Regions from separate parts of the Cupriavidus sp. DL-D2 genome, predicted to be linked through region 1. Evidence: riboswitches for the same ligand, from Rfam matches in the RefSeq annotation. Region 1 holds a riboswitch; the other holds the start of a gene.
What was found. A riboswitch is a leader RNA that binds a small molecule or an ion and turns the genes downstream of it on or off. The one in region 1 is predicted to bind cobalamin.

Region 1 (14,946 bases):
GGCCGGGATCTCGCGACGCAGCTCGGTGTCGCGCGCGGCACCATCCGCGTGGTCTACGATCGGTTGATTGCCGAGAACCTGGTGCTCGGCGCCGGCTCCGCAGGCACCCGCGTATGCGCAAGGTTGCTGGCCGGGCGAGCCGACGAGGAATCGCCACTCGACGGGCCGTTGGCAGGGTTCACTCGCCCGTATTCGAGCGCTCCGCTGCCGTTCCAGATGGGCGTACCCGCCGATGACGCGTTTCCCGCCAAACTCTGGGCCCGCCTGCGCACACGTGCCGTACGCACCGATGCCATCACGTTCACGACCTACGCCGATCCACGCGGGGAGCCCGGGTTACGGGCCCAGATCGCCAGCTATCTGGCCGTCAGCCGGCACGTGCAATGCCATCCCGATCAGATCATCGTCACCAGCGGATACCGGCAGGGCCTGATGATTGCGCTGACGGCACTGCGCGCGCACGGGCGCAAGGCGTGGATAGAGGAGCCAGGTTACCCGCTCGGAAGGCGCGCGCTGGAACTGATGGGGGCCGAAGTGGAACCCGTCCCCGTAGATGCCGAGGGCCTGCGCGTGGAAGATGGCATCGCCAGCGCGCCAGACGCCCTGTTGGCGCTGGTCTCCCCCGGCCAGCACGCACCGCTTGGCGTGACCCTGTCGCCGGCAAGAAGACACGCCTTGCTCGACTGGGCAACGACAAAGAACGCCTGGATCATCGAAGACGACTATCTGGGAGAGCTACAGATCGACGGCCGGGCAGCACCGGCCCTTGCGGCGGGTGAAGGCGCGGAGCGCGTGGTTCATATTGGCGCGTTCAGCAAGACGATCAGCCCGGCGCTGGGTCTCGGTTTCGTCGTCGCCCCGCACTCGGTGGCAGAGCGTTTGGTCGAGGTCGCTGCCGTGTTGGCGCCGGCTCCGAACCTGACCACCCAGTTGGCAGTCACGGAGTTTCTGAAGGGTGGGCACTTTCTGCGGCACCTACGCCGGATGAAGACGCTCTATGCCAGGCGCCGCAGTCTTGCGCTGGACCGTCTCAACGCGTTCCTGCCTGGCACGCTGACTGCGGGCCTTGGCCTGATCGCACCGCTTCCACCGACCGCCAACGACACCGCTGTCGTCGACATTGCCCGCTCGCGCGGCCTCGCGCCTTCGGCCCTCTCGGCCTGGTACCTTCGCCGCAGTCACGCACAACAGGGCCTGCTACTCAGCACGACGAACCTGCGCCTCGACAACCTCGATGCCGCGTGCGAAACGCTTGCGAGAATCGTTGCATCCATGCGCTGAATCCACAGTGGTGAGCCGCAGCATGAAACGTGTTCGCGTGTGTATTCTGGGCCTAACGCCAACTGCTCGCGCGGCTTCGCGATACGTTTGTCGCCGGCCGGGAAGATGCTGGTCGATTTGCTGGCTTCCACCTGAATGACGCATCGTCCTCCAGGTGCAGGACCGACCCAGTTACAATGGCGCGCAGTTTCCACGGGTAGTGACTTATGGGTTTCGAACAACTAGCAGATTTGAAGGCGCTCCTCGCAGCGAAGGCTCGCGAGCAAGGCCAGCAACGAAAGACGCCATCGCCGAAGACGGGCGCAGCCGCCGAGGCCAAAGTGGCAGACCCTGCCCAGGAGACGCGGCGCGACAAGTCGCGCGCCTCCAGGCCTCCCAAGGCGCCGGCAACCACGCGTTCACCCAAGAATGACGTGGATCCGACGGTGGTTCTGCTCGGACGATTGCAGAAGCAGTTCCCTCTCGCTTTTCCCAAGAAGCCAGCTCCCAAAGTGCCCCTCAAGGTCGGCATGCTCGAGGACCTTCTTTTGCAGAAGGATTCGCTGCGCATGAGCGAGGAGGAAATTCGTGCAGCGCTTTCCATGTGGTGCCGCGGCATCCGGTATTGGGATGCGGTGGTGGAAGGCGCCGCGAGGCTGGCGCTGGATGGGTCCGCTGCCGGTCATGTCACGGAAGCCGAAGCTGCCGGTGCACGGCATCTGCGCAACCGGCGGCAGAAATCCCCTACCGAGAACGCCGGCTAGTCCCCTGCCGCCCCGTCAGCCTTGCCCGGTGCCAGCCATATGCCACAGCGTGGCCGACCGGGTTCCGGTGCGGCAGTACGCAAGGATGGGCTTAGGCAGTTCGGCCATCAGCACGCCGAAGGCAGTGGCAGCTTCCGCCGTGACATCGCCGGATTTGACGGGCAGGTAGTGCGCGGCCATGCCAAGCGAGCTGGCCACCTCCGCGATTGATTCGAACTGGACCTGCCCGGCAGCCTCGCCATCGTGCCGGTTGCAGACGATGGAACGGAACCCCAGCGCATGCGCCGCGCGCACGTCGGCTTCGCTTAACTGCGGCGCCACGCTCATGTCATCCGAAAGTTGCCTGATCTGCATGCCCGGCAGGCCCGCGCCCACATCCCTGCAGCGTTCCATCGCTTTGCGGAAGCAATCGATTGCAACATCCACGTCTTCCGCCGTGGTGAAGCGTCCAAGGCTCAGGCGGACCGTGCGCGCCGCGGCATCGTCATCCAGACCGACGCCCGTCAACACGTGCGACGCTTTGCCGGCCGCCGAATTGCAGGCCGACGTTGAAGAAATGGCCAGATCGTCGGACAGCATGCTCGGCAGAAAACGGGGCAGTTCCACAGTCAGGCTGAGTGTATGCGGGATGCGGGTCGCGGCACTGACGTTCTGCGTTACACCCCCCAACGCTCGCACGCCGTTCAGCAAGCGTTCGCCGAGTTGCGCGATGCGTGCGTTGTCCGATGCCATCTCGGTACGCGCCAGCTCGCAAGCCGTTCCCATACCGACGATCTGGTGCGTGGGAAGGGTGCCAGATCGCAGCCCCTGCTCATGTCCGCCGCCGTGCATCTGGCAGGCGATGCGCGATGCCGCCTGGCGACTCACATAGAGCGCGCCGATGCCTTTCGGGCCATAGAACTTGTGAGCCGACATCGACAACAGGTCGATGCCCATCGCCTTCACGTCAATCGCGGTCTTGCCGGCAGCTTGCGCCGCATCCACGTGAAGCAGCGCCCCGGCGGCGTGAACGATCTGCGAGATCTCGGCAATATTGGTGAGGGTGCCGATCTCGTTGTTCACCATCATCAGCGAGACGAGGCCGGTGTGATGGCTGCAAGCCGCCTTGACAGCGGCCGGCGAAATCTCGCCCGATGGGTCCGGCGTGAGGTAGGAAACGGACACGCCGAGCTGCCCCAGGTGCGACGCCGTATCGAGAATGGCCTTGTGCTCAAGCTTGCTGGTCACCAGATGGCGGCGCGTCGGCTCGCTGTCGAAAAAGCCCTTGAGTGCGAGGTTGTTCGACTCTGTCGCACCGGACGTCCAGACAATCTCGGATGGCTCCGCACCAATGAGCGCGGCTACCTGTGCACGGGCCTGTTCTACCGCATCCCTTGCCTTAAGCCCTGCCGCGTGGGTGTTCGACGCAGGGTTTCCGAATACGCCAGCGGGCCCCAGGCAGTGGAACATGGCCTCCATGACCCGGGGGTCCGCCGGTGTAGTGGCCGCATAGTCGAAATACCGCAGAGTGTCCGTGCTCATCGTTCATCCTTCAGAAGGATAGAAATGCTACGACGAAGGCACCGGAACTTGCTTCCAAAATCCCTCATCGACCGGTGACTACGTAGCATACGATCCTACCGAATGCACATCCGAGAGAAAAATTTGGCGCATTCAGTCCGGCGCCACGGACTGACGGCTTGTGAGGCGCGACGGCTCGCCTCCCCTACAGATCGTCAGCATCGGTCCTGCCGAGGCCGCGAGAAGGTGAAGCGCGCCGGGGTCCGTTCCCTCCGGTGATTGTTGCCTTCCGTTCAACATGCTGAGCGCTTCCACGCGTCTACTGGCGCACGTCCTGCCTGCCTACAATCCGTTCCAACGATAGCTGCACAAGCTTCAAAGAAAGCCGCCGCGACTGTCGAGGAGAGGATGTCCGCGCAATGAAGCGGATCGCACCCCGCCGCCGAGCGCGGGTTACCCCACATGATGAACAGGACCTGAAAATGACCGAAACAACCCGCAATGTGCAGCCGGTGATCGCCGCCCTTGGCAAGGAAAGTGCTGGCGAACTCGTGTCTTCCCGCTACGCCGTGCGCGTGGGCGATGTCGATGTCGTGCTGATCAGCGATGGCGTCCTGCCGCTGCCGACCTCCACCATGTCTACCAACGTGTCCGAATCGGACCGCAACCAATGGTTCGACGATCGCTTCCTGCAACGTGACATGTTCGACTGGGCGCTGAACATCGCCCTGGTACGCAGCGGCGACCGCCTGATCCTGGTGGACTCGGGCGTGGGCGACGGCTTCGAATACTTCTCGCGTGCCGGCCGCTCGGTGATGCGCCTGGAGACGGCGGGGATCGACCTGGCTGCCATCACCGATATCGTGATCACGCACATGCACATGGACCACGTGGGCGGCCTGAACAACGACGGCGTCAAGGCCAAGCTGCGTCCTGACGTGCGCATCCACGTGGCAGCCGCGGAAGTGGAGTTCTGGAAGAACCCGGACTTCAGCAAGACGGTGATGCCGGAAGCGGTGCCGCCCGCGCTGCGCAAGGCCGCCAATACGTTCGTGCAGCTCTACAGCGAGAACATCGTCCAGTTCGACCAGACCGTGGAAGTGGCTACGGGTGTGTCAGCACGCGTGACCGGAGGCCATACGCCGGGTCACTGCGTGGTGGACGTGGCATCCAAGGGCGAGAAGCTGACGTTCGTGGGCGACGCGATCTTCGAAGTGGGCTTCCACAATCCCGATTGGCAAAACGGCTTCGAACACGAACCCGAAGTGGCCACGGAAGTCCGTATCGCGCTGCTGAACGAAGCCGCCGAAACGGGCTCGATGCTGGCCGCCGCACACGTGGCCTTCCCGTCGATCGGACACGTTGCCAAGGATGGCAAGAAGTTCCGCTTCGTGCCGGTGCAGTGGGACTACTGATCCACTGACGGATCCCGGCTTACCCGTCGCGCTCCGGCGGATAGTCAGTACTTGTGGTGTTCCATACGCCGCGCGTTCACAAGACGCGCGGCGTTTTTTTTGTAGCGTGCGACGCCATGCGTTGTGGCATCGGAGTGCGGCTAGCGACGCTTTTTCTGGGGTGTCGATGGGTGGGCGGCAGAGGTCTGCTGCCAGAAAGACACAGCCCTGCACCGCCTGGTCGGCTATCATGCGTGTCCTCTCCGAAGCCGCTCCTATGATTTCCGTCCGTAATGTCACGCTGCGCCGTGGCGTCAATGTCGTGCTCGACCGCGCGTCCGTCACTTTCAACCCTGGCGAAAAAATTGGGCTCGTTGGCCGCAATGGTGCCGGCAAGTCGTCCTTTTTCGGCCTGCTGAATGGCACGCTGCATGAAGACAGCGGCGAATTCTCGATTCCGCCGTCCTGGAAAATGGGCCAGGTTGCGCAGGACATGCCCGAGACCGAGCAGAGCGCGACCGATTTCGTGGTGGAAGGTGACACCGTGTTGCTGGCCGCGCAGCAAGAAGTGGCCGAGGCCGAGGCCAGCGACGATGGCATGCGCATGGCGCACGCCTACATGGCCTTGCACGATGCCGGCGCGCACGACGCGCCCGCGCGTGCGCAGGCGCTGATCCTGGGCCTGGGCTTCAGCGCGGCGCAACTCAGCCAGCCGGTGAACAGCTTCTCCGGCGGCTGGCGCATGCGGCTGCAACTGGCGCGTGCCCTGATGTGCCCGTCCGATCTGCTGCTGCTCGACGAACCCACCAACCACTTGGACCTCGACGCCCTGGTCTGGCTGGAAGCGTGGCTCAAGCGGTATCAGGGCACGATGGTCGTAATCAGCCACGATCGCGAATTCCTCGATGCAGTGACGCAGGTAACCGTGCACGTCGATAACCAGCAACTGGTGCGCTACGGCGGCAACTACAGCAAGTTCGAAGACATGCGCGCCGAGCAGCTTGTGCTGCAGCAGGCCGCCGTGGCCAAGCAGGCAGAAAAGATCGCGCACCTGCAGAAGTTCATCGACCGCTTCAAGGCCAAGGCATCGAAGGCCAAGCAGGCGCAGAGCCGGGTCAAGGCGCTCGAACGCATGGAGAAGATCGCGCCGGTGCTGGCCGATGCGGAGTTCACGTTCGAGTTCAAGGAACCGCTCAATATCCCCAACCCGTTGCTGTCGATGCTCGATGCGAGCTTCGGCTATCCGGCGCCGGAGGAAGCGCAGCCGGGCACGCCACCCACCGTCATCGTCAAGGGCATCAACCGCTCCGTGCTGGCCGGGCAGCGCATCGGCATTCTCGGTGCCAATGGCCAGGGCAAGTCCACGCTGGTGAAGACGGTGGCGCACGCGCTGCAACCCATTACCGGCGAGATCAGCGAAGGCAAGGGCCTGAATATCGGCTACTTCGCGCAGCAGGAGCTGGACGTGCTGCGGCCGCTGGACACGCCGATGGAGCACATGATCCGCCTGGCCAAGGACACGCCGCCGCATCTGCGCGCCCCCGGCCAGAGCGGTGGCGAGCAAGCGCTGCGCACCTTCCTGGGCTCCTTCAATTTCAGTGGCGACATGGTGCACCAGGCCGTGGGCACGATGAGCGGCGGAGAAAAGGCGCGGCTGGTGCTCTGCATGATCGTGTGGCAGCGCCCCAACCTGCTGCTGCTCGACGAACCGACCAACCACCTGGACCTGTCCACCCGCGAAGCCCTCGGCATGGCGCTCAATGAATTCGAAGGCACGGTGATGCTGGTCAGCCACGATCGCGCCCTGCTGCGCGCCGTGTGCGACGAGTTCTGGCTGGTGACCAAGGGCGGCGTCGAGCCTTTCGACGGCGACCTGGACGATTACCAGCAGTTCCTGCGCGACGAAGCGCGCCGCATGCGCGAGGAAGCCGCCGCAGCCTAACGCGGTTGGCGGGCCGGTGTTGCTCCCCTCTCCCGCATGGCTGGAGAGGGGAGCAAACAATAGGAGTAAAATGCGGCCCGCGGCACGCACCCCTTGCGTGCCGTACGTGATGCAGGTGCCTGTGAGTCATTCATGGGTTAAACGGGAAACAGGAATGCCGCCCTTCGCGGCGAAGCCTGTGCTGCCCCCGCAACGGTAAGCAGGTTTGGGAACCATCAAGTCGATCCTGAGTTTGTCGGATCGACGGTCACTGTGGCAGCTTCACTGCCGCGGGAAGGCGATGGTGTCCCGGAAACATCAGTTTCCAGCCTGCGAGCCCGGATACCGGCCTGTTGTCATCATCGACACCTATTGTCCGGACGGGGTCGTCCGGCTTCACGATGAAATACAACCTGTCTGCGCATCCCGCTGGCCGCTCGCGCACGGCTGAATTCTCGTCGCGTACCGCGCGTGGATGGCGCTCGCGTGCGCTCGTCGCATCTGTTGCCTCCGTCGGCACTGTCGCCAGTTTCAACATTCCCTGCGCGTTCGCACAGGAATCCGCATCCGAGTCCGACAACAAGACCCTGCCCGCCGTCACGGTCAGCGAGACCGCATTGCCGGGACTGTCTCTGTCGAAACCCGAGTTCACGGGCAGCCGCCTTGGCCTGACGCCGCTGGAAACACCGGCCAGCGTGGAAGTATTGAGCGGTGAAACCATCCGCGCGCGGGGCGACCAATCCGTACGCGAGGCCGTGACCCGCGCCACCGGTATCACGGCCAACCCGGCACCTGGCAACGGCGGCACGGCACTGGCCGCACGCGGTTTCGCGGGCCAGGGCTCGGTCATGCAGTTGCTCGACGGCACGCGCATGTACGTGGCATCGGGCACGGTGACGTTCCCGTTCGATACGTGGTCCGTCGATCGCATCGAAGTGCTGCGCGGCCCCGCATCGGTCATGTATGGCGAAGGCGCCATCGGCGGCGTGGTCAACGTGGTGCAGAAGAAACCGATTCGCGGCCCCATCGAGAACGAACTGCAGATCGGGGGCGGCACCGAGAAAACCGCACGCGTCGCGTTCGACAGTGGCGGCAAAGTGAATGACAACCTCTCGTACCGCTTTGCCACGGCCTACAACCGCTCGGCGGGATGGGTGGATCGCGGCGATTCGAACAACCTGATGGTATCGGCATCGGTGCGTCTCGATGTGAATCCGGATTTCAACCTGACGCTGTCCTATGACGATGGCACGCAGCATCCGCAGCAGTACCTCGGCACGCCGCTGGTCAACGGCAGCCTGGACACTTCGCTGCGCAAGAAAAACTACAACGTCGGCGATGCGGAAATCAGCTACCGGGACCGCTGGACGCGCCTGAATGCCGAATGGACGCCGAACGATCGCGTCACGGTGCGCAACCAGTTCTACTACCTGACCAGCCATCGCCACTGGCGCGACAGCGAGAGTTATACGTACCTGCCGGCCACCTCGCAGGTGCGCCGGGGCGACTACCTCGAAATCCTGCATGACCAGGAACAGGTGGGCAACCGTGCGGACATGACGGTCAAGAGCAAGGTGTTCGGTCTCGATAACGCCACGACCGTCGGCTTCGACATCAACAAGATCAACTTCACGCATTCGAACAACTCGCCATACGGTGGCAGCTCCACGGTCAATGCGTACGACTTCGATCCGGGGATGTTCTTCAGCCCGCCGGGCATCGTGACGTCGCCGCGCACGCGCTCCAACACCACGCAATACGCGCTGTTTGGCGAACACCGCATCGCGTTCACGCCGCAGTGGTCTGTCATCGGTGGCGTGCGTTTCGATCATGCCAAGCTGTATCGCACCGATCTGATCGCCAACACCGGTTGGGAGAAGACCTTCGCCAACACCACTTGGCGCGTGGGCACGGTGTATCAGTTCACGCCGAGCGTCTCGGTCTACGCGCAATACGCGACGGCCACCGATCCGTTGGGCGCGCTGATCACCACGAGCGATGCGCAGCGCAACTTCAACCTTGCCACGGGCAAGCAGGTGGAAGTGGGCGTGAAACAGGCGTTCTGGGGCAATCGCGGCGAATGGACGTTTGCGGCCTACGAGATTCGCAAGAAAGATCTGCTCTCGCGCGATCCCGTGAATCCGACGATCACGCAGCAGGTAGGCGAGCAGTCGTCGCGCGGGCTGGAAGCATCGGCCAGCGTGGAAGTGCTGCGTGGCCTGCGCCTCGACGTCAACGGCACGGTGCTACGCGCGCGCTATGACGATTTCAACGAAGCGGTGGGCGGCGTCTCGGTGTCACGCGCCGGCAACGTGCCGACCAGCGTGCCGCAGCAGGCCGCCAATGCGTGGCTGACGTGGAATTTCGTGCCGCAGTGGACGCTCGGCGCGGGCCTGCGTTACGTGGGCGGCCGTTATGCCGATACCGCCAACCGGGTACGCGTGCCAAGCTATACCACCGTCGATACTGCGCTGTCATGGCGCGTATCGAAGCAGGCAGCACTGACGCTGCGCGTCTATAACCTGTTCAACCGCGACTACGCGGAGTCGTTTTCGAATGGCGGCCAGCAGTGGCTGCTGGGACGCCCGCGTTCGGCGGAACTGTCCGCTAACTTCTATTTCTGAGGCCCAGAGAGGGTATTTCCATGCAAACCTCGAAAATTCCTGCAACCATCGTCACCGGCTTTCTCGGCAGCGGCAAGACCACCCTGCTGCGCCATATCCTGGATAACGCCAACGGTCGCCGCATCGCCGTGATCGTCAACGAGTTCGGCGAACTGGGCATCGATGGCGAGATCCTCAAGGGTTGCGGCATCGGCTGCGACGACGCGGGCGAACCTACGGGCCAGCTCTATGAACTGGCCAATGGCTGTCTGTGCTGCACGGTGCAGGAAGAGTTCTTCCCCGTGATGGAGCAGTTGCTGGAGCGTCGCGACCAGATCGATCATGTGCTGATCGAGACGTCGGGTCTGGCATTGCCCAAGCCGCTGGTGCAGGCGTTCCATTGGCCCAGCATCCGCAATGCTTTTACCGTGGATTCCGTGGTGACCGTGGTCGATGGTCCCGCTGCCGCAGCCGGTCAGTTCGCAGCGAATCCCGTCGCAGTGGACGAACAACGCCGCGCCGATCCGAACCTCGATCATGAATCGCCGCTGCACGAGCTGTTCGAAGATCAGCTTGCCAGCGCCGATCTGGTGATCCTGAACAAGATCGACATGATGGACGCTACGCAGATCGCCGCCGTCGAAGCACTGGTGCGTCCGGAGATTCCTGCGGAAGTGAAGATCGTCCCGGCGCAGGCCGGTTCGCACGATGTGAACAGCCTGCTGGGTCTCAATCGCGCGTCGGAAGACACGATCCATCTGCGCGTGGATCACCATGGCAACGCCGATGATCCGGATCACGCCGATCACCATCACGACGAGTTCGACTCCGTGGTCGTGGAAGCTGGCACTGTCGATCGTGACGCGCTGATCGCCGCGCTGCAGAAGCTGGTGGCCAACCACACGATTTATCGTGTGAAGGGTTTCGCCGAACTGCCCGGCAAGCCGATGCGGCTGGTGCTGCATGGCGTGGGCCAACGCTTCGACAGCTACTTCGACCGCGCATGGCGGGCCGAAGAGCCGAAGGGTACGCGTGTGGTGCTGATCGGGCAGGACCTCGATGGTGCCGTTCTACAGGCTGCGCTGGACGCCGCGCTAGCTGGTTGAGGTCGTGTTGCGAGCGCGGCGCCGCAGGCTTTGTCCGGGTCGTATGCCCGTTGCGGCGCCGTGCTCCCACACCGCCTGCCCGTTCACAAATACGCGGGCGATACCGGCGGACGGTTGCCGCGGATCGAGATAGGTCGCCACGTCTTTCACCGTGCGCGGATCGAACACGGTGATATCGGCGGCATGCCCTTCCCGAATCTCGCCGCGCCCCGCCAGCCCGAACGCATGCGCGGTCATGCCCGTCATCTTGTGTACGGTCTGCTCCAGCGTCAGCAACCCAAGATCGCGGCTGTAGTGTCCCAACAGACGCGTGAACGTACCCCACAGGCGCGGATGTGGATAGTCGTCCGACGGTATGCCGTCGGAGCCGATCATCGTGTCGCGATACGCCAGCACGCGCTGTACGTCGCCTTCGTCCATGAAGAAGTACATGCCCATGCCGGGCATCACGCGGGCCAGCGCCTCGGCGCGCGAGCATTGCCATTCCTGCGCCAGATCCGACAGCTTGCGGCCCGCGCTCTTCGGCTCCGAACGTGAGTACGTGATCAGGATTTCATCGCTGATGGCCAGTCGCTCCGCGCGCAGCAAAGACGACGACGCCGTGTACGGATAGCAATCCAGACAAATTTTCTGGCTGCGCCCCAGTTCACCGATGCGTGCCAACGTTTCGCGCGTGCGTCCGAAGTTGGGCTTGCCGATGACCTTGTGATGAGAAATCACCAGCCGGACATCGAGCGCGCGTGCAATCTGCGCCGATTCTTCGATGGCTTCGATCACACCGTCGCCTTCGGTGCGCATATGCGTGGCATAGACGCCACCGAACTGTTTCAGGTCGCGGCCCACGCCAATGATTTCCTCGGTGGGTGCCGAGGCTGCAGGCGGATAGAACGTGCCCGTGGACATGCCGATCGCGCCCTGCTCCAGCGCGGCATTGGCGGCTTGTCGCATCGCCTCGACTTCCGCTTCCGTCGCGGGTCGGTCGAGATCCGCCTGATGCACCGCGCGCAACGCCGTATGGCCGACCAGCGATGCCACGTTGACCGCTGCGGGCGTGGCATCGAGTGCATCGAGATATTGGCCGAACGCCGCGAAGCGCCACTGCGGATCGACGGTACGCAGCGGCAACGGCGGATCGCCGCCACTCTGCTTGTACGGTGCCAGGCTGATGCCGCAGTTACCGTTCACCACCGTGGTCACGCCTTGCGAAATCTTCGGCGCCATGCCTGGCATCTCCAGCACGGCACGGTCATCGTGCGCATGGCTGTCGATAAAGCCCGGCGCAACTACCATCCCGGCTACGTCAAGGTCGCGATGGGCGCGCTGGCCCACGGCATCGCCAATGAAGACGATCTCTCCGCCCTGCACTGCCACATCGGCACGGTAGCGCGCAGCACCGGTGCCATCGATCACATCGCCGCCGCGCAATATCAAATCGAACATGGTGAACTCCCGATCAGTCGAGTTTGATATTGGCCTTGCGGATCAGATCGCCCCATTTGCGGCTTTCTTTCGCAATCATCTGCGCGAACGCCTCGGGCGATCCACCCACCACGACCGAACCGTTCTGCTCGGCATCCTTGCGCGTCGCGGGCAGTTGCAGATACGCATTGATCTCGCGGTTAAGACGCTCTACCACGGGGCGCGGCGTACCGGCGGGCGCCACGATGCCGCCCCATGCGTTGACCTCGAAACCGGGCAGCCCGGATTCATCCATCGTCGGCACGTTCGGCAGTACCGGCAGTCGCGACTTGCTGGTCACGGCAATGGCGCGCAGCTTGTTGCCCTGCACCGCGGAAAGGATCGACGGCACGTTGTCGAACATGAAATCCACCTGGCCGCTGATGACATCGATCTGCGCCTGCGGAGCGCCCCGGTAGGGAATATGGCGGAAGTCGATATGCGCCTGATCCCGAAGCATTTCGCCACTGAGGTGACTGGTAGTGCCATTACCGCCCGAGCCCATCGTCAGCTTTCCGGGGTTCTTGCGTGCGTAGTCAATCAGTTCCTTGACGCTGCGGATCGGCAATCCTGCATTGACCGCCAGGATGTTCGGCACGGTCGTAGTCGCACTCACGGGTACAAGATCCTTGTCCGCGTCATAGCCAGGACGCGCCAGCAGGCTGCGGTTGATCGCCATCGTCACGATGTTGCCGAAGCCAATGGTGTAGCCGTCCGGCTTGCTGCGCACCAGTGTCTGCATGGCGATGCTGCCCGCCGCGCCGGGGCGGTTGTCCACCACTACGGAAGTGCCGAGTTTTTCACCCAGGTATTGCGCCAGCTTGCGGCTCGACTGGTCGGGTGTGCTGCCCGCTGCGGCTGGCACGATCAGCGTGATGGGCTTGCCGGCTGGCCAATCGGCGGCCTGTGCGGCACCGGCCGTCAGCATCACGGCCGCAATCGCTCCGGCTTTAAGAAATTCAATGGCTTTGTGTCTCGGGGATGTCGTCATCGTCAACCTCTCGGGGCGTGCAAACTCTGTAGGAACGCGCTATGGTGCGCCCACGCACATGTCGATGTATATCGAAGTTTCGGCAAGCATCCATTCCTTTTTTTGATGACATGAAACATCCTGCCCGGCGTCACATTCCCTCCGTGGTGAACCTGAACACGTTCGAGACCATCGCGCGTCGTGGCAGCGTGACGGCGGCGGCAGATGAACTGGGCCTCAGCCAAGGCGCGGTCAGCAAGCAGCTTCTGGATCTGGAAGGCTTTCTGGGCACAGCGCTGTTCGACCGCAATAACGCACGGCTGACACTGAACGACGAGGGCGCCGCTTACCTCGCGCGTATCCGTCCCCTGCTCGATCAGCTGGAAGCGGCAACCGTCGCCACCTCCGGTGCCGCCCAGCGCATGCGCGAAGTGCGCCTGTCCGTGCCGAACACGTTCGGCCTGCTATGGGTGATGCCGCGCCTGTGCGGCTTTGCGGCCGCGCATCCCGAGATTCGCATTCACGTCGCCAATCATATCGGGGCCGTATCGCTGCGCGATGCGGGGCTCGATGCGGCCATCGTCTTTGCGGAAAACGGTCTCGACGACGAGCATGCCGACCTCTTGCACAGCGTCCGCACCCTGCCTGTGGCATCGCGTGAACTCGTGTCCGGTCGACTGCCGATGTCAGCGGCGCGCATCGCCGCCCTCCCATTGCTGTACCACACCACTGCGCCGAGTTCGTGGGCGAGCTATCTGCGCGACCTCGATGATGGGATCGAGCTTCCGCTGCCCGGCGGCACGGAGTACAACCTCGTGACGTTTGCGCTCAAGGCTGCCGAGGCCGGGCTGGGCGCGGCGCTGGTGCCTGACTACGCATGTGCTGACAGTCTGCGCGAAGGACGTGTCGTGCAACTGAATCGTCCATCGCTGCCGTCGCAACGTGGCTACTACCTCGTGCGCCGCCGCGAGCGTATGGACGCGCCCGCTGTGCGGGTGCTGCGGGAATGGTTGCTGGCGCGACGGTCGGAGTGAAAGGGCCAAATCCAGCTGGCCGCCGGGGAAGCCAGAATTCTGGATCAGCCGGGGTACGCCGAACCAGCCGCCGATTCATGTGGCGTTTCGGGTGGATAGCCGGGCGATGGTCGATGCGTTCTATCAGGCTGCCATTTCGGCCGGCGGCCGCGACAACGGTGGACCTGGTATTCGCGCGCACTATCACCCCGACTACTATGGCGCGTTCGTGCTCGATCCGGATGGCCACAACATCGAGGCGGTCTGTCATCTGCCTGCGTGACGCAGGCGGGATCAATACAGCGTGTTGTCTCCCCTCTCCCCGCGGGAGAGGGGCTGGGGGTGAGGGCCAGCGGTGCAATCACCAACACGCCGCAATTTGAAGCGCATACCCTCACCCCCACCCCTCTCCCACTGCATGGGAGAGGGGTGCGCATAGCAACGGACGAAGGCATTTCGCACACGCTGGTTTTGATACACCCCTACCGCCCATTCCCTATCGAGCCCGTCGCCAGTGCCAGTCCCGCCGCGGCAGCGAGCGCGCCGCTGTAGGCGTCGGCCGATGCATTGCGTGCCAGCAGTAGCTGGTTTTGCGCGAGGTTGGTTTCCGTGATGGTGCCCACGCCCTTCCGATATGCCGCGAATGCGGCGTTGTAGGTGGTTTGCGCAGCGTCGGCCAATGCGCGGGCGGCGTCGTACGCTGCCAGGCTTGTTTCCAGCGCGCTCTGGCTGACCACTACCTGTCGTACCGATTCCTCCTTGGCACGCGTCAGTCTTGCCGAGGCACTGTCCACATCGTTACGCGCCTGCGCCAGCGTTGCCGAGCGCAGGCCACCGTCATAGATCGGTACGGTCACGCCCAGGAACACGCTGTTGCCGTAGCGATAGCCGTTGAGGTTGACCGTCGGTGGCTGCTGGCCGACTGGGGGAATCGCGGTAATCGCCGATCCGCCCGAT
Region 2 (14,946 bases), on a different contig from region 1:
TGGTCTTGTCGTCGATAGCTGCCTGCAGCGTCGCGCGCAGCGCTTCGTCGGGCGCATCGATGGGCGGCAGTGTCAGGGCGTAGTCGGGGAAATGGGTCATATGTTTCAAATCTTTTGGAAAACGCCAGGAAGGCGAAGCGCAGCGGTTCTGGCCAGGCGCGCGGCCGCAGGCAGTACAACAGGTACGACAAGGCCGTGCAACGACGCCAGAATGGGCTTCATGGCGTTGCCCTACATTTCCACGCCGCGCTGTGCCTTGATCCCTTGCTGGAACGCGTGCTTCACCGGGGTCATGTCCGTCACCGTATCCGCCGCCTCGATCAGCGCGGGCGGCGCGCCACGGCCTGTGATCACCACATGCTGCATCGGCGGACGCGCGCGCAGATCGGCGATCACGGTTTCCACATCGAGATAGTGCAGCTTCAGCGCGATATTCAGTTCATCGAACAGCACAAGGCCGATGGTCGGATCGCGCAGCATGCGGCGCGCCACTTCCCACGCGGCCTCGGCCTTGGCGACATCGCGGGCACGATCCTGCGTTTCCCAGGTGTAGCCCTCGCCCATCACGTGGAACTCGCATTGCTCAGGAAAGCGGCGCAGGAACATTTCCTCGCCACTCGGGATCGCGCCCTTGATGAACTGGACCACGCCGGTCTGCATGCCGTGGCCCATTGCGCGCACCACCATGCCGAAGCCCGAACTCGACTTGCCCTTGCCGTTGCCGGTGGTAATCACGATCACGCCGCGCTCGGCCTGTGCCGAAGCGATCTTCGCGTCGACCACTTCTTTCTTGCGCACCATGCGCGCCTTGTGACGCTCGTCGCGTCCATCGTCGGCATTGTTGTTTTCCATATCGCTCATTGCGGATTTCCATCTGGAATCAGCGCGGCGTGCGTGCCATCGCTGATTCGGATAATCGGGGTGCGCAGTGCACGGGAGCACTGCGCGGGAGTCAGGACGTCGGAGGCCGGGCCATGTAGCGCCTGTCCGTCCTCGGACATCAGCAGCGCATGACTCGCATAGCGCTGCGCCAAGGTGAGATCGTGCACGATGACCACGACGGCATGCCGACCCGCGCGCGTCAGACGCTGAAGCAGTTCCAGCACCTGGATCTGGTGGCGCAGGTCCAGATGCGCCACCGGCTCGTCGAGCATCAGCAGCGGCGCCTGCTGCGCCAGTGCAGCGGCCAACGACACGCGCTGCCGCTCGCCGCCCGACAGGGTCAGCACATCGCGACCACGCAATGCGTCGAGATCGAGCGCGGTCATGAGGTCGCGCACCACGCTGTCGTTGTCGCGGCGGCCCCAACCCCAGCCGCTCAAATGCGGATGACGACCGATGCGCACGGCATCCTCGACCCTCATCGGGAACGTGTCATGCACGGCCTGCGGCAGATACGCGCGCTGCCGCGCCAGCGTGGCAGGCGGCACATGCGTGGCCGCGACACCATCCACCTCGACCGCACCACCATCGGGCGCGCGCAGGCCCGCCAGCACACCCATCAGCGTGGATTTGCCAACGCCATTGGGACCGACGATGCACCACAGTTGCCCCGCGCCAATCGACATCGAGAGCCGTTGCATCAGTACGCGGCTTCCCGCGCGCAGGCTCACATCGCGCAATGCAAGTTGCGGACATGCGGCGAGTGGCTCATGCCATGGGTTCATCGCGGCCTCCGCAACAGCAAGTAGAGGAAGGTTGGCACACCGAGCAGCGCCGTGATGACGCCCACCGGCAACTGCGCAGGCGCGATGACCGTGCGCGCGATCAGGTCCGCTGCCATCAGCAGCATGCCGCCCAGCAGCACAGCTGCCGGCAACAGCATGCGCTGATCGTTGCCCCAGGCCAGACGCACCATGTGCGGCACCACGAGGCCGACAAAGCCGATCGATCCCGCCGTGGTGATCGCCGCAGCAATCGAGAACGATGCAATCAGGAAGGTGGCCAGCCGCACGCGTCCCACGCGCACACCGAGCGACTGCGCCACGGTCTCGCCAAGCAGCATCACGTTCAGCGCGCGCGCCATCGGCAAGGTCAGCGCCATTGCCACCACCAGCATGCCCAGTGCCCAGCCGTAGCTCGATGTACCACCCAGATCGCCGGTCAGCCAGAACAGCATCCCGCGCAATCGCGACTCGGGCGCGACGGCCAGGATCAGCGTGATCAGCGCACCCCAGCCAGCCGCCAGGATGACCCCGGTCAGCAGCAGACGCGCACCGGCTTCGTGATGGCCGCCCTGCACTTGCGGATGCAGCAGGTCACGGCGCGCCAGCGTGGCCACGAGCAGCATGGACAGCAGCGCACCGCCTGCAGCGCCGGCCTGCACCGTCCACAAGGGCAGCGTCAGCAGCATGGCCAGCAGCGCGCCAGTAGACGCGCCCCCCGAGACACCCAGCACGTAAGGCTCGGCCAGCGGGTTGCGCAGTAGCACCTGCATCAGCGCGCCGGAAAGCGCCAGCAGGCCGCCGCAGGCAAACGCGGCGGCGGCGCGCGGCAGACGCAACTCGCGCACGATGGCGCCAGCCGTGCCGGTATCGGCGCCGGTCAGCGCCTGCCATAGCTGCGTGCTATCGAGCGTCACGCTGCCCACGGCCAGCGACAGCGCAAACACGGCCGCCCCGGCCAAGGCCAGGACGCCCCAAACGGTCAGTGCGCGCCGCAACTCAGACATGGCTTACTTCTGCCGCCATCCCAGCGTGACAAACCCCGCCCGGCCCTGCGTGTTGTACGGGAAGGCGAGCATGTACTGCTTGTCGAACAGGTTTTCCACACGGGCGGCAACGAACCATTGCTTGTCGATGTTGTAGCGGGCATTGAGGTTGACGATACCGTATCCGCCCAGCGTGCGCGAGCCATTGTCGAGCCGCTCCGACGACACCAGCCACTCGCCACCAAAACGCCAGTTGCCAATATTGCGGCCCACATCGAACGATGCATGGCGTCGTGCACGACGGATCAACTGCGTGTTGTTGGTCTCGTCGACCGGATTCTGGAACGTCACGCTGGCGCCGAGATCCGTGCCGAAGACCGTGGCGCGCCACGACGCCTCGATCCCCTGCACCTTGGCCTTGGCCACGTTCTGCGCCAGATACAGGCCGCCCGGTTGCAGCGTGGAGACGATCAGGTCGTTGTAGCGCGTCTCGAAGGCGGTCACGCGCAGCAGGCCGGCGCTCACCGTATCCACCTGCACGCCCACCTCTGCCGACCTGGCGCGCTCGGGTTGCAGGTTCGGCTGGCCGTAGCCCGGGTAATACAGCTCGTTGAACGTCGGCGCGCGGAAAGCGTTGCTCAGGTTGGCAATCAGCTTGACCTGCTCGGTCACATTGAAGCCGTAGCCCGCGAAGAAGCTGCCCTGGTTGCCGAAATCGGAATAGTGGTCGTTGCGCGCGTTCAGTTGCAACTGGTGCCGGCCGATGCGGCCTTCGTAGCCACCGTAGACCGAGAACACGTTACGCGTGGGTGCGCTGTATGAACTCGATGCGAGTTCCTGCTGCAACCAGTCGGTGCCGAACAACAGCTTGTGATCTGCCGTCAGCGCGTACTCGTTCTGCCAGTTGAACTGGCGCGAGCGGGTGCTGAACAGGCTATCGAACAGGCTGTTCTTCGTGGTCTCCGCGCGGTCCTCGCTCTGCGCAATCTTGAAGTGCGTGGTCCAGTCGCGCGTCACCTTGCCATTGACGAATGCCGACAGCGTGTACAACTCGCTGTCCATCCGATAGTCGTCGGTGGGCTTTCCGCTGAGACTGTCGTACGAAAGCTGGCTGTTCGAGTAGTACGCCGCGAAGCCGGCATCCCAGTCCTGCGTGAACTTGTGGCGCACCTGCCCCGAGACGCTCTTGTTCTCGTACGGGTTGTCGCCCGGGTTCGGACCCGTGCCGCGACGCACGGCTGCAGGATTGGCGGCTGCCCATTGCTGGTAGTTGACCGACGAGAACCCGTCGGTCTTGAAGATCGAGCCGGTTACGTTGAACGATGTGTCGCCCACCTGGCCGCCGTAGCCCACCGTGCCCTGCCGCGTGTTGTTGCTGCCGTACTCCACCTGCGCATTGGCGGCCGGCGGCTGACCGACCCCGTTCTTGGTGAAGATCTGCACCACGCCGCCGATCGCGTCCGAGCCATACAGCGCCGACACATTGCCGCGCACCACCTCGATCCGCTCGATCTGGTCCGGCAGGATGTTCGCCAGTTGCGCGGTACCGCCGCTCACGCCTGCAATCCGCACGCCATCGATCAGGATCAGCACCTGATTCGAGTTTGCACCGCGCATGAACAGCGTGGTGTTGGCCCCCATGCCGCCATTGGCGGCAAATTCGATACCTGCCTGCCCGCGCAGCAGCGAGCGCAAATCAGGTGCTTGGGAGTTGACGATATCGTCGTGGGTGACTACGGTGGTATGCGGCAACGCCTCGGTCACACTCTGCGCGGTGCGCGAGGCAGTAACGACGACGGGCGCGAAGGACTGCGGCGACGTCTGGGTCGCGGCTTCGGCAGCGGACTGCGCAAAGGCCGGCAGGGACGAAGTGGAAACAACGGCAACGGCTGCCAGGATGGCAGGCGCGCAAGGGCGAACCGACGGCTTTGCCGCAACGGTCGACCTGGATGGCGTGAAACGCATGAGTCAGGATGGAAGAGAACGGCCGGATCCGTTCCCCCGCGGACCCTATGGCGATGAGGCGTGCCGCGTTAGGGGCGGACGCCCGCGTTCTACAGGCCGGTATCCGGGCTGACGACATCAGGCTGGCCGCCTTCCCGACCGGAACCGGTCAGTGGCGCTAGGCCAACCCTGCGAAGGACGCTGGATTGAAACATGAGACAGCGCGTTCGCGGTCGCTTACCGTTGCGGGGGCAGCACAGGTTGGCCGGCGGCGACATGGCGTCCCCTCCCTGCTCCCTGTTTCCCGTTGAACTGCAGCCCCGACGTGTGCGGGTGCCGCGAGCACCTGGAACGTGCGCGAGTGTAGGGAGTTTCAAGTTTTGCGTCAATGCGATACGTCAAGCTGCCGTTAACCGTGGGTGACATGCCGAAATGCGCCGAATTGCCGCGATCTGGCACCCTTCGACGCAACTTCCGTGCGGCACCCCAGTCTCATCGGGCGCGTTGGCGGTAAACCTCGCGCGTGCATCGGCTAGAATCCCGAAACCTGACCACTACTCCTACCGGACACGACAGGCACTATGCTCAACGAACTCGAACAACTGGCCGCCAAGATCGGACGCGTGCTGCATCACGCCGACACCCTGGCGGCGGAAAACCAGCGGCTGCGTGCGGAAATCGACCGCCTGCAGTCCGAGGCGAACCAGTTGCGCGCGGACCGTGAAGCCATGGCGGCCGACCGCGAACTGCTCAACATCAAGATCGAGGAAGCGCAACTGCGCATCCAGTCGATCCTCGACAAGCTGCCCACGGCCAGCGATGCGCGCCAGCTCGACCTCCTCGGCGAAGGCGCTCCGCGCGCCGCATCGGAAGGCTCGCAGCAAGCCCCCGGAGAACACGCATGAGCAACAAGCAAGTGGAAGTGAACATCGCCGGCCAGCCTTATCGCTTCGCCATCGCGCCCGACAACGAGGCCGCGCTGCTCGAAGCCGTGGCACTGGTCGACGACAAGATGAATAAGCTGAAGGGCACCGTCTCCACCAAGGGCGTCGAACGCGTGGCCGTGATGGCCGCGATCAGCCTGGCCTCGGACCTGCTGGCAATGCGCCACAAGCAGGACGAGGAAGGCGCCATTCCCGTGGAGGCCGTGCGTGCGCGCATTCGCGAACTCAACGAGCGCGCCGACGAGGCACTACGCCAGTACGCACATGTAGGCACGCGCTAGAGCGATTCGCCAGCGTGCCAAAAACCCTGCTGACCGCGCTTGAATTGCGCGGCAGTGGCCACAATATGTCGTGCATGTGAAGCGGATGCCGCGCCTCGCATGCAACCATGACAGTGTTGCCATGGTCGTGATGGAAAATGTAACGGTGCAACACGTCTGACTTGGTATGCGCAGATGCGCGGTGTATAGTGGAGCCACTGCGCGGCGCCCAAACGACCGACGCAGCCGAATGGCCGGGTTATCGTGCCTGGCCGCCGTTTCCACCCATCTCTATTGAAACGGCAAACGTCTGACATCCCCAGCACAAGGTTGTATGTGTCTGTGTGAAGGAACCAAAGTCAGACGTTTGACAGTTTCCCTGCCTGGTTCGTGAGGGTCATAAACTCCTTGAACCGATATGCATTGCATGGTGCGGGATTATGTCGTGTGGGCGAGCGCGTCGCGACATTCATAGTTTCAGGTTCTGCCTGACACTCCCTGAATGGCCGATGTACCCGAAATACGACTTCCGCAGCCACTCTGAACCTCACTTGGGTTCAGGATGCCGATCCAGCGGCCGAGGCGGGGACCCCCTTCAAGTGATGAAGAGGCGGTGGTTTCAACGAACCACCGCCTTTTTCATTTGTGCCTTCGATCAGCTAATCTTCTGATCTTCCTCACATGTCCGATACGCGTGCGCGCCAGTACTGGCTCATGAAGTCCGAACCGGACGAAGCCAGCATCGACGATCTTGCCAGCAAGGGCACGCTGCCCTGGACCGGCGTACGCAACTATCAGGCGCGCAACTTCATGCGCGACCAGATGCGCATCGGCGACGGCGTGCTCTTCTATCATTCCTCATGCCCCGAGCCGGGCATCGCCGGACTGGCCGAAGTCTGCTCGCAGCCCTACCCCGACCCCACCCAGTTCGACGCGAAAAGCGACTATTTCGACAAGGCATCGAAGAAGGAAGACCCGCGCTGGTCGCTCGTCGATGTGAAGTTCGTCAGCAAGTCCGCGCTGATCCCGCTGCCCGCGTTACGCGAGCATGACGCGCTGGCCGACATGGTCGTGCTCCGCCGCGGCAACCGACTCTCGATCACGCCGGTCACGCCCGCCGAGTGGCGCTACATCACCAGCAAGCTGATGAAGTGAAGGTTGGCACGGGGGTGAGCCTGAACGTCCGCCGTTTTTTTTGACTCCGTTTAACCCCATCCCGTCGTCTCTCCCGTTTCATCCCCATGCGCGTCTTGCGCGATCTCGTGAAACTGGCGCACTGTGCCGCGTGAGGAACAATTCCGCCCGGCGCGCGTCAGATGGCCATCACTTCGATGTGGAGAACAATATGAAGAAACTCTTGCTTGCCTCGCTGCTGTCCACCACCGCCGCCATCGCCACGGCCCAGACCGTGCCGCCGCCCTCGGGCGTGTTGTCACTGTCCGCCGAAGCCGTAGCCGAGGTGCCGACTGACGTGGTGCAGCTGACGCTGGCAGTGGAGCAGGAAGGCCAGGAGCCGTCGGCCATTTCAAACGCACTGTCCACCCGTACGCAGGCCGTGCTGAACCAGGCCAAGCGCACGTCGGGCGTGGAAGCGCAATCGGGCGGCTTCACGATTCACCCCACCACCGATCGCAACGGCAAGATCAGCGCATGGCGTGGCCGCTCGGAGGTCATCCTGAAGTCGAAGGATTTTGCAGCCGTGTCGAAGCTCGCCGGTGAACTCGCCAGCCAGATGCAGGTGCAGAACGTGGCCTTCTCGCTGTCGCGCGAGGCCCGCCTGGCCACGCAACAGAAACTGACGGATCAGGCAGTGGCCGCATTCCGCGACAAGGCCCAGGCTACCGCGAAGCTGTTCGGCTATACCAGCTACACCATCCGCGAAGTCTCGGTCAACGAAAGCGGCGGCATGGTACCCCCGATGCCGCGCATGTACGCCGCCAAGGCCATGTCCGCCGACGCCGGCGCACCGATCCCTGTGGAAGGCGGCAAGACGCAGGTACAGGTGTCGGTGAATGGGGCCGTGCAGATGGTGAAGTGATGGGTGTTCTCCCCTCTCCCATTTCATGGGAGAGGGGAGCAAACAAGCTCAGAGGGTGTTGTACTGCTGCCTCAACACATTCTTCTGCACCTTCCCCATCGTGTTGCGCGGCAGTTCATCCACTACGTGCACGCGCTTGGGCACCTTGAAGTTGGCGATGCGGCCCTTCAACGTGCCGATCATGCCGGCCTCGTCGATATCCGCGCCGGGCTTGCGTACCACCACAGCCACCACGGCCTCACCGAAGTCCGCATGAGGGACGCCGATCACGGCGGATTCCGCCACGCCGGGCATTTCATCGATAAAGCTCTCGATCTCTTTCGGGTAGACGTTGTAGCCGCCCGAAATGATCAGGTCCTTGCTGCGGCCAACGATCGTCAGATAGGTGTCCGGCACCTTGCGCTCGCCCACCTCGCCGCCGAAGCGACCCACGTCGCCGGTCTTGAACCAGCCATCGGCGGTGAATTCCTGGGCGGTCTTTTCCGGCATGCGCCAGTAGCCCTTGAATACGTTCGGGCCCTTGACCTCGACGTTGCCAATCACGCTGGCCTCGCATGCCTGGCCTTCGCCATCCACCACGCGGACTTCCACGCCCGGCAGCGGCAGACCGACGGTGCCGCCAATGCGCTCGCCCAACGTCTCGTCGTACGGATTCGAGACCAGCATCACGGTTTCGCTCATGCCGTAGCGCTCAAGAATCGTGTGGCCGGTGCGTTCGCGGAAAGCGTCGAACGTCTCCAGCAGCAGCGGCGCGGAACCCGACACGAACAGGCGCATGTTGGCGCAGACTTCCTTGTCGAAACGCGGCTCCTGCACCATGCGCACGTAGTAAGTCGGCACGCCCATCATCACCGTGGCGCGCGGAAGGAATTTGAGGATCTGCGCCATGTCGAGCTTCGGCGCCCAGATCATCTTGGCGCCGGCCAGCAGTGCGCCGTGCGATGCCACGAACAGTCCGTGCACATGGAAGATCGGCAGCATGTGCAGCAGCACATCGTCGCTGCGCCAGCCCCAGTATTCGTGGAGCGTCTGCGCGTTCGATGCGAGATTGCGGTGCGTCAGCATCGCGCCCTTGCTGCGGCCCGTGGTGCCCGACGTGTACAGGATGGCCGCGAGATCGTCGTCCTGGCGTTCGACCGTGGTGAACACGTCCGATTGCTGGGCGGCGCGTTGCAGCAGCGAACCGGTGCGGTTCTCGTCGAGCGTGAAAACGTGATGCGTGTTGTGCTTGAACGCCACCTTCGACACCCAGCCGAAGTTCGCGCTGCTGCAGACCACCACGGCTGGCTCGGCATCACCGACGAAATAGTCGACCTCGGCTTCCTGGTACGCCGTGTTCAGCGGCAGGTAAACCAGTCCGGCGCGCAGCGTGGCCAGGTACAGGCACAGCGCCTCGACCGACTTCTCGACCTGCACGGCCACGCGTGCGCCAGCAGGCAGTTCCAGCGCGGTCAGCAGGTTGGCGATCTTCGCCGTGGCGCGGTCGAGATCGTCCCACGTGTAGTAGAGCCCGTCCTGCGTCTCGATGCAGCAGGCAGTACGGTCAGCAGGAAAGCGGGATTCGAACAGGGCGAACAGATTGGCGTTCATGGATACGGAAACGATTGGATATGACGTGCAGCCCGCCATGATAGCGGGCCGGCCGCCATATTACTCCCCGGTGAAATCCGGAGGCCGATGCGCCAGAAACGCCGCCACGCCTTCGGCATGGTCGCGGCTCGTGGCGTAGGCGAAATGTGCGTCCAGCTCGGCGGCCGTCAGCGGTGCAGGTTCGGGCGAAAGCCTGCGGATCGTGGCCTTGTTGATGCGTGCGGCCAGCGGCGCGCCCGCGCACAGGCGCTGGACCGTGGCGGCGACTTCATCGTGCAGCGCCGCTTCGGCCACCACGCGCGTCAGCAAACCCTTGCGCGCGGCCTCGTCGGCATCGAACACACGCCCTTCGAGCAGGATTTCCAGCGCCACGGCACGCCCGGCCAGGGCCAGCAGGCCGCCGAGTTCGCCCGGCGCCATCGGAAAACCCAGCCGGTTGATCGGCACACCAAAGCGGCTGCCCGATGCAGCGATGCGCAGGTCGCAATGGCACGCGATCTCCAGCCCACCGCCCACACATACGCCTTCGATGGCGGCGAGCGTGGGATGCGGACATTCGGCGATGGCCCGCAGCGCGGGGGCAATCGTCTGCGTGTGATAGTGGCGCACGGAAGCCGCGTCGCCACGTACCGTCGGAAACTCGGCGATATCGGCACCGGCGGCAAAGTTGCCGTCGGCGCCACGCACCACCACGCAGCGCAACGACGTATCCGCAGCCAGCTCTGCAAACCCGGCGGCCAGCGCCTGCCACATGCCGGCCGAGATCGCGTTGAGCTTGCCCGGATGCGACAGCGTGACCAGGGCCACGGCCCCGTCGCGCGCGAACGTGACAGTGCCGCCCATCAGTCGATCTTGGCGCCCGAGCGCTGCACCACTTCGGCCCAGCGCTTGATCTCGGCGCGCTGGAACTGCGCGAACTGCTCCGGCGTGAACTGCGGAATGTCGGAACCGTTCTGCAGCCAGATCTGCTTCATCTCGGGGCTGTTCAGCGCCTTGGCCGTTTCGGCGTACAGCTTGTCCACCACATCCTTCGGCGTACCCTTGGGCGCCCACAGGGCGTACCACGTGGACACTTCGTAGTTCGGCACACCGGCTTCCGCTGCGGTCGGCACGTTCGGGAACGCCGCCGAGCGCGTCTTGGAGGCCACGGCCAGCGCCTTGATGCGGCCCGCACGAATATGTTGCGAGGATGAGCCAAGGCCATCGAACATCAGGTCCACCTGGCCGGCGATCAGGTCCGACAGCGCCGGACCCGCACCCTTGTACGGCACGTGGGCCAGATCGGTCTTGGTCTCCAGCTTGAACAGTTCGCCCGCCAGATGGTGCGCCGAGCCATTGCCTGCCGATGCGTAGTTCAGTTGACCCGGATGCTGCTTGGCGTACGCGATCAGTTCCTTGAGCGTGTTGGCCTGCACCTTGGTCGGGTTCACCACGATCACCTGCGGCGGCTGCGCGATCACGGTGATGGGAATGAAGTCCTTCTCGATGTCGTAATCGAGCTTCTTGTAGAACGACGGGGCAATAGCGTGGTGTGCGCCGCCGATGAAGATCGTGTAGCCGTCCGGCGCGGCCTTGGCGGCCAGGCTCGCGCCAACGGTGCCGCCCGCGCCGCCGCGGTTGTCGATCACGAACTGCTTGCCGAGCTGCTTCGAGAGCTGCGCGGTCAGGGGACGCGCAAACGCGTCGGTGCCGCCACCGGCCGGGAACGGCACGATCACGGTGACAGGCTTGCTGGGCCAGGGATCCGCTGCCATGGCGGCAGGTGCGTGGAGGCTTGCGGCCCCGATGCCGGCCACGAAACCGGTGATTGCCAACACGCGAGCGAACGCGGTCAGGCTGCGCTGACGATACATGTACTGTCTCCTCTTTCTCTCTACTTACTACGGAAAGTCAATCGAAGTACTGCTACCCAATATCACTGCAAAAACACCCGACAAAAAAGGTTGCCCGGCGCATTTCTCTGCCCGACCCAGGGCTCAAAGCAGCTTGGCCACCGCGCGGCTCATGCGCGGGTTGCCGTCACCGAGGCGAGCCAGATTGTCATCCAGCGCCTCGGGCACGTAAAGATAATTCACCATCATCCCGCACGCCTGCGCGCGGCCTTTTCGCGACAGGTCGGCACCCCAGTTCACACGCTCGACACACGCACCGTTGCCCAGGTGGAAGCGCGCCACGGGGTCCGCCGGCATGCCCTTCCCGCCTTCGCGTACGAGGTAGTGCGCGGCCAGCGTCAGCGCGATATCGCGAATCACCGGGTCGCTGGCATCGGCCGGCAACGCACCGAACCACGCCGCGCCATCCGCTGGCACATCGCCATGGCGCTCGCTCCAGCGAGACATCCGCTTGTCACCCAGAATGCGTGCCACCGCGTCGCCATCCTGCTTGCGCAGCCAGTCCGCAAAACCGGGAATGGGCGAGAGCGTGGCGAACTGCTTGAGCTTGGGAAACTCGCGCTGCAGTTCCTCGATCACGCGCTTGAGCAGGAAGTTGCCGAAGCTCACGCCGCGCAGGCCCGCCTGCGTATTCGAGATCGAATAGAAGATGGCCCACTTCACGCGGCGCAGGTCTTCGAGCGGCGCTGCTTCATCGAGCAGCGCCTGCACGTTTGCGGCCATCTCCGGCACGAAGGCCACCTCGACAAAGATCAGTGGCTCGCGCGGAATACGCGGGTGGAAGAACGCGTAGCAGCGGCGATCCGAATCGAGCCGGTTGCGCATGTCAGTCCACGACGAGATCTCGTGAACGGCTTCGTAGCGGATCAGTTTTTCCAGCAGGGACGCGGGGGAATCCCACGTGATCGGCTGCAGTTCGAGCAGGCCCACATCGAACCAGTTCGAGAACAGCGCTTCGAGGTCCTCGTCTAGTTCGCGCAGGCCCGGAATACGCTTGTGCCAACGCAGCATGTCCGCGCGCAACTGGATCAGGAAATGCAGTCCGCACGCGCTATTGGCGCGTTGGCCATGCTGCGCGGCGAATCGTTTGAAGAAGCGGATGCGGGCGTTGGACAGCGCGTGCGACAGACCCGAGGCACTGGCCGGCTGTACCCCATCGGCATCGCGCCCCGCCGCCACCTCGGCCAGCACGCCAAGCATGGCCTGGCGCAGTGGCTCCGTCGCCGCCTCATACTCGTCCTGCCACGCCTGCGCAGCAGCGTTCGCGGCACCGTCGGTCAGCCGCGCGTCGAAGCACTGGCGCAACTGTTCGCGCTGGCGCTTGATGGCACGCACGGAGAGTGTCGGTTGCACCTCGGCGGCCTTCTTCTCGGGTTTCTGCGCCGGGGCCTCGTCGCCCTTGCGGCCCCACCAGCGGCCAAAGCGCGAGAGTAGCGTGTCGCCAACCGGTTCGCTCGCCTCCAGCGGCGCACTGACTTTCTGTTGGTCTGCGGGGTCGAAAGTAGTCATGGACGTTCCTGGCGATGGGATCGACTGGGATGCAAACCATCAACCGCCCTGCCCCGCCAGACGCAGATGCGCCGGAGGGACGGGAGCAGTTTCGGACAAGGATTCGGCATGATCCAGCGCGCGCAGCGCACCGCGCTGGCGCAGCACATGGGTCTTCATCAGTGCTTCGGCGCCTTCGGGATCATGAGCCTTCAATGCGGAAAACACCGACAGATGCTCGGCGCACGATTCATGGATGCGACCCGGCAGCTTCAGGCTCTTGTGCCGCGATAACCGCAGCACCTTGCGCAGGTCGCTCACCACGCCAGACAGCCAGCGATTGCCGGCCAGTCGCTGGATGGCCTCGTGGATCTGATAGTTGGTCTCGTAATAGGCGTCGATGTCGCCGTCCTGCGCGTAGCGCGACAGCTCGGCGTGCATCCCTTCCAGCGCATCGAGGTCCGTCGCCGTAACGTTGCGCGCGGCCTCGTAGGCGCAGCGCCCTTCGAGCAACGCCATCAGCGGGAAAATCTCGTCGAGGTCCTGCTCGCTCAGCGCGTTGACAAAGCAGCCGCGCCGGGGCTCCAGGCGCACCAGTCCTTCGGCGGCCAGCAGCTTGAGCGCCTCGCGCATCGGGGTGCGCGACGTGCCGAGCGACGCGGCCAGCGCCACCTCGTCGATCCACGCACCGGGCGTCAGCGTGCGGTCGTCGATCATCGCCCGCAGACGGTCGGCAACTTCCAGGTACATCGCCTGCCGAACGATACGCATCACACCCCCTGATCCAGGAGCCACCGTGAGAGGCGCATACGCCTCAATAATTCATAATTATGGAGTGCGACGGGCGCGCCGCAAGCGGGGTTAACCCCGCGCACGGCGGCGTCAACAAAGATTCAGGATGCGGAAGTAGAAGTAGGTGCAGCGGACAATCCCCTGCCTCCCTGCAGAAGATTGCCCGCGCATGAAAGAAACGCTGTGGCGATTTGTCATCGACGCCCTGCGAGATTTGCGAGAGCGTGCGTAGGCTGGTGTCAATGCCGGCGCCAACCTGCGCCTGCCCCGTACAAGCACCCATCGCAGGGTGCAGACTTTCCCGTGCCTTTTCCCGTTCGGCCTTGTTTCGATCGTGCCGCGGTATCTGCGCGCCTCGTCGGACGCACTTTCCCTGAATTCCCGCCGCCGGGCCGGTCCTCCCTAGTCCCGACCATTCTTGTAACAGGCTTAATAGCGAGGACCATGCCAGTGCAGGTAAGCTGTTGATTTTATTGGGGCGGACAATCAAGAACTTGTTACATAGATCAATGCGTGTAACAGGATGTTTCCCTATCGTTACGCCTCAGAAATCGACTCGGACAGTGTCTGAGCCTCCACAACAGCGTTTTGTGGAATAAAGATCACCCGTGGATGCGACAATGTGCTGCCCCATACATAAAAGCACCGAGCAAAACGGTTGCAAAGGTGAAACTCGCGCGAGAGCCGAGTTAACTTTGTAAAGCGCGTCAAACAGGAAAAGGTCAAATCAATGAACTGGGAAGTCAACCAAACCGTCTTCGGCAGCGATGAATTCGCGCCGAAGAAGCCCGCCGAACCTCGCAGCCTGCCGTTCTCGTTCACGGGATCGGGTTCCGAATTCTTCCGCATCTGGATCGTCAATACGCTGCTGACCATTGTCACGCTCGGCATCTATTCCGCGTGGGCCAAGGTACGCACAATGCAGTACTTCTATCGGAGCACGCAGCTGGACGGTGCGACGTTCGACTACCACGGCAAGCCTCAGGCCATCCTGAAAGGTCGCGCCATCGTGTTCGGCGTGGCGATGGTGTACCAGGTGCTGATTGGCATCTCGCCGGTGGTGGGCGGACTGCTGGGTGTGGCGCTGACGCTCGTCTTCCCCTACCTGCTGGTACGCTCGCTGCGCTTCCGCATGGCGAATTCGAGCTATCGCGGCCTGCGCTTCGCCTTTACCGGCGACGACAAGGGCGGCTTCATGGTCTTCCTGGTCTGGCCGATGTTGACGGCCCTTTCGCTGCTGCTGCTCGGGCCGCTGGCGCACCAGCGGTTCAAGCAATACCAGCACAACAACACGCGCTTCGGGACCACCCCGTTTGCGTTTGACGCCACGGCGGGCGCGTTCTACCGC

Region 2: it holds a riboswitch for cobalamin, as region 1 does, so the genes downstream of both, ABDB81_RS00385 (TonB-dependent receptor) here and ABDB81_RS07395 (TonB-dependent receptor) in region 1, are expected to answer to the same signal.

What each region holds. Positions count from the first base shown of each region.
Region 1 covers NZ_JBDKXK010000009.1:8,973-23,918, reverse strand. Annotated here, with positions in the region: gene ABDB81_RS07420 (PLP-dependent aminotransferase family protein) at 1-1,281, shown strand, start outside; gene ABDB81_RS07415 (ProQ/FinO family protein) at 1,488-2,024, shown strand; gene ABDB81_RS07410 (aminotransferase class V-fold PLP-dependent enzyme) at 2,040-3,545, opposite strand; gene ABDB81_RS07405 (MBL fold metallo-hydrolase) at 4,007-4,939, shown strand; gene ABDB81_RS07400 (ATP-binding cassette domain-containing protein) at 5,196-6,860, shown strand; cobalamin riboswitch at 6,957-7,208, shown strand; gene ABDB81_RS07395 (TonB-dependent receptor) at 7,241-9,463, shown strand; gene cobW (cobalamin biosynthesis protein CobW) at 9,484-10,548, shown strand; gene ABDB81_RS07385 (D-aminoacylase) at 10,537-11,988, opposite strand; gene ABDB81_RS07380 (tripartite tricarboxylate transporter substrate binding protein) at 12,002-12,997, opposite strand; gene ABDB81_RS07375 (LysR substrate-binding domain-containing protein) at 13,108-14,010, shown strand; partial or broken gene ABDB81_RS07370 (VOC family protein) at 14,030-14,272, shown strand; gene ABDB81_RS07365 (TolC family protein) at 14,472-14,946, opposite strand, start outside.
Region 2 covers NZ_JBDKXK010000001.1:73,831-88,776, reverse strand. Annotated here, with positions in the region: gene cobT (nicotinate-nucleotide--dimethylbenzimidazole phosphoribosyltransferase) at 1-100, opposite strand, end outside; gene cobO (cob(I)yrinic acid a,c-diamide adenosyltransferase) at 232-861, opposite strand; gene ABDB81_RS00395 (ABC transporter ATP-binding protein) at 858-1,667, opposite strand; gene ABDB81_RS00390 (iron ABC transporter permease) at 1,664-2,671, opposite strand; gene ABDB81_RS00385 (TonB-dependent receptor) at 2,675-4,615, opposite strand; cobalamin riboswitch at 4,692-4,959, opposite strand; gene ABDB81_RS00380 (hypothetical protein) at 5,176-5,499, shown strand; gene ABDB81_RS00375 (cell division protein ZapA) at 5,496-5,819, shown strand; RNA gene ssrS (6S RNA) at 6,172-6,391, shown strand; gene ABDB81_RS00365 (EVE domain-containing protein) at 6,480-6,953, shown strand; gene ABDB81_RS00360 (SIMPL domain-containing protein) at 7,144-7,836, shown strand; gene ABDB81_RS00355 (malonyl-CoA synthase) at 7,885-9,426, opposite strand; gene ABDB81_RS00350 (enoyl-CoA hydratase-related protein) at 9,487-10,269, opposite strand; gene ABDB81_RS00345 (tripartite tricarboxylate transporter substrate binding protein) at 10,269-11,279, opposite strand; gene ABDB81_RS00340 (malonyl-CoA decarboxylase family protein) at 11,403-12,827, opposite strand; gene ABDB81_RS00335 (GntR family transcriptional regulator) at 12,867-13,577, opposite strand; gene ABDB81_RS00330 (YjgN family protein) at 14,329-14,946, shown strand, end outside.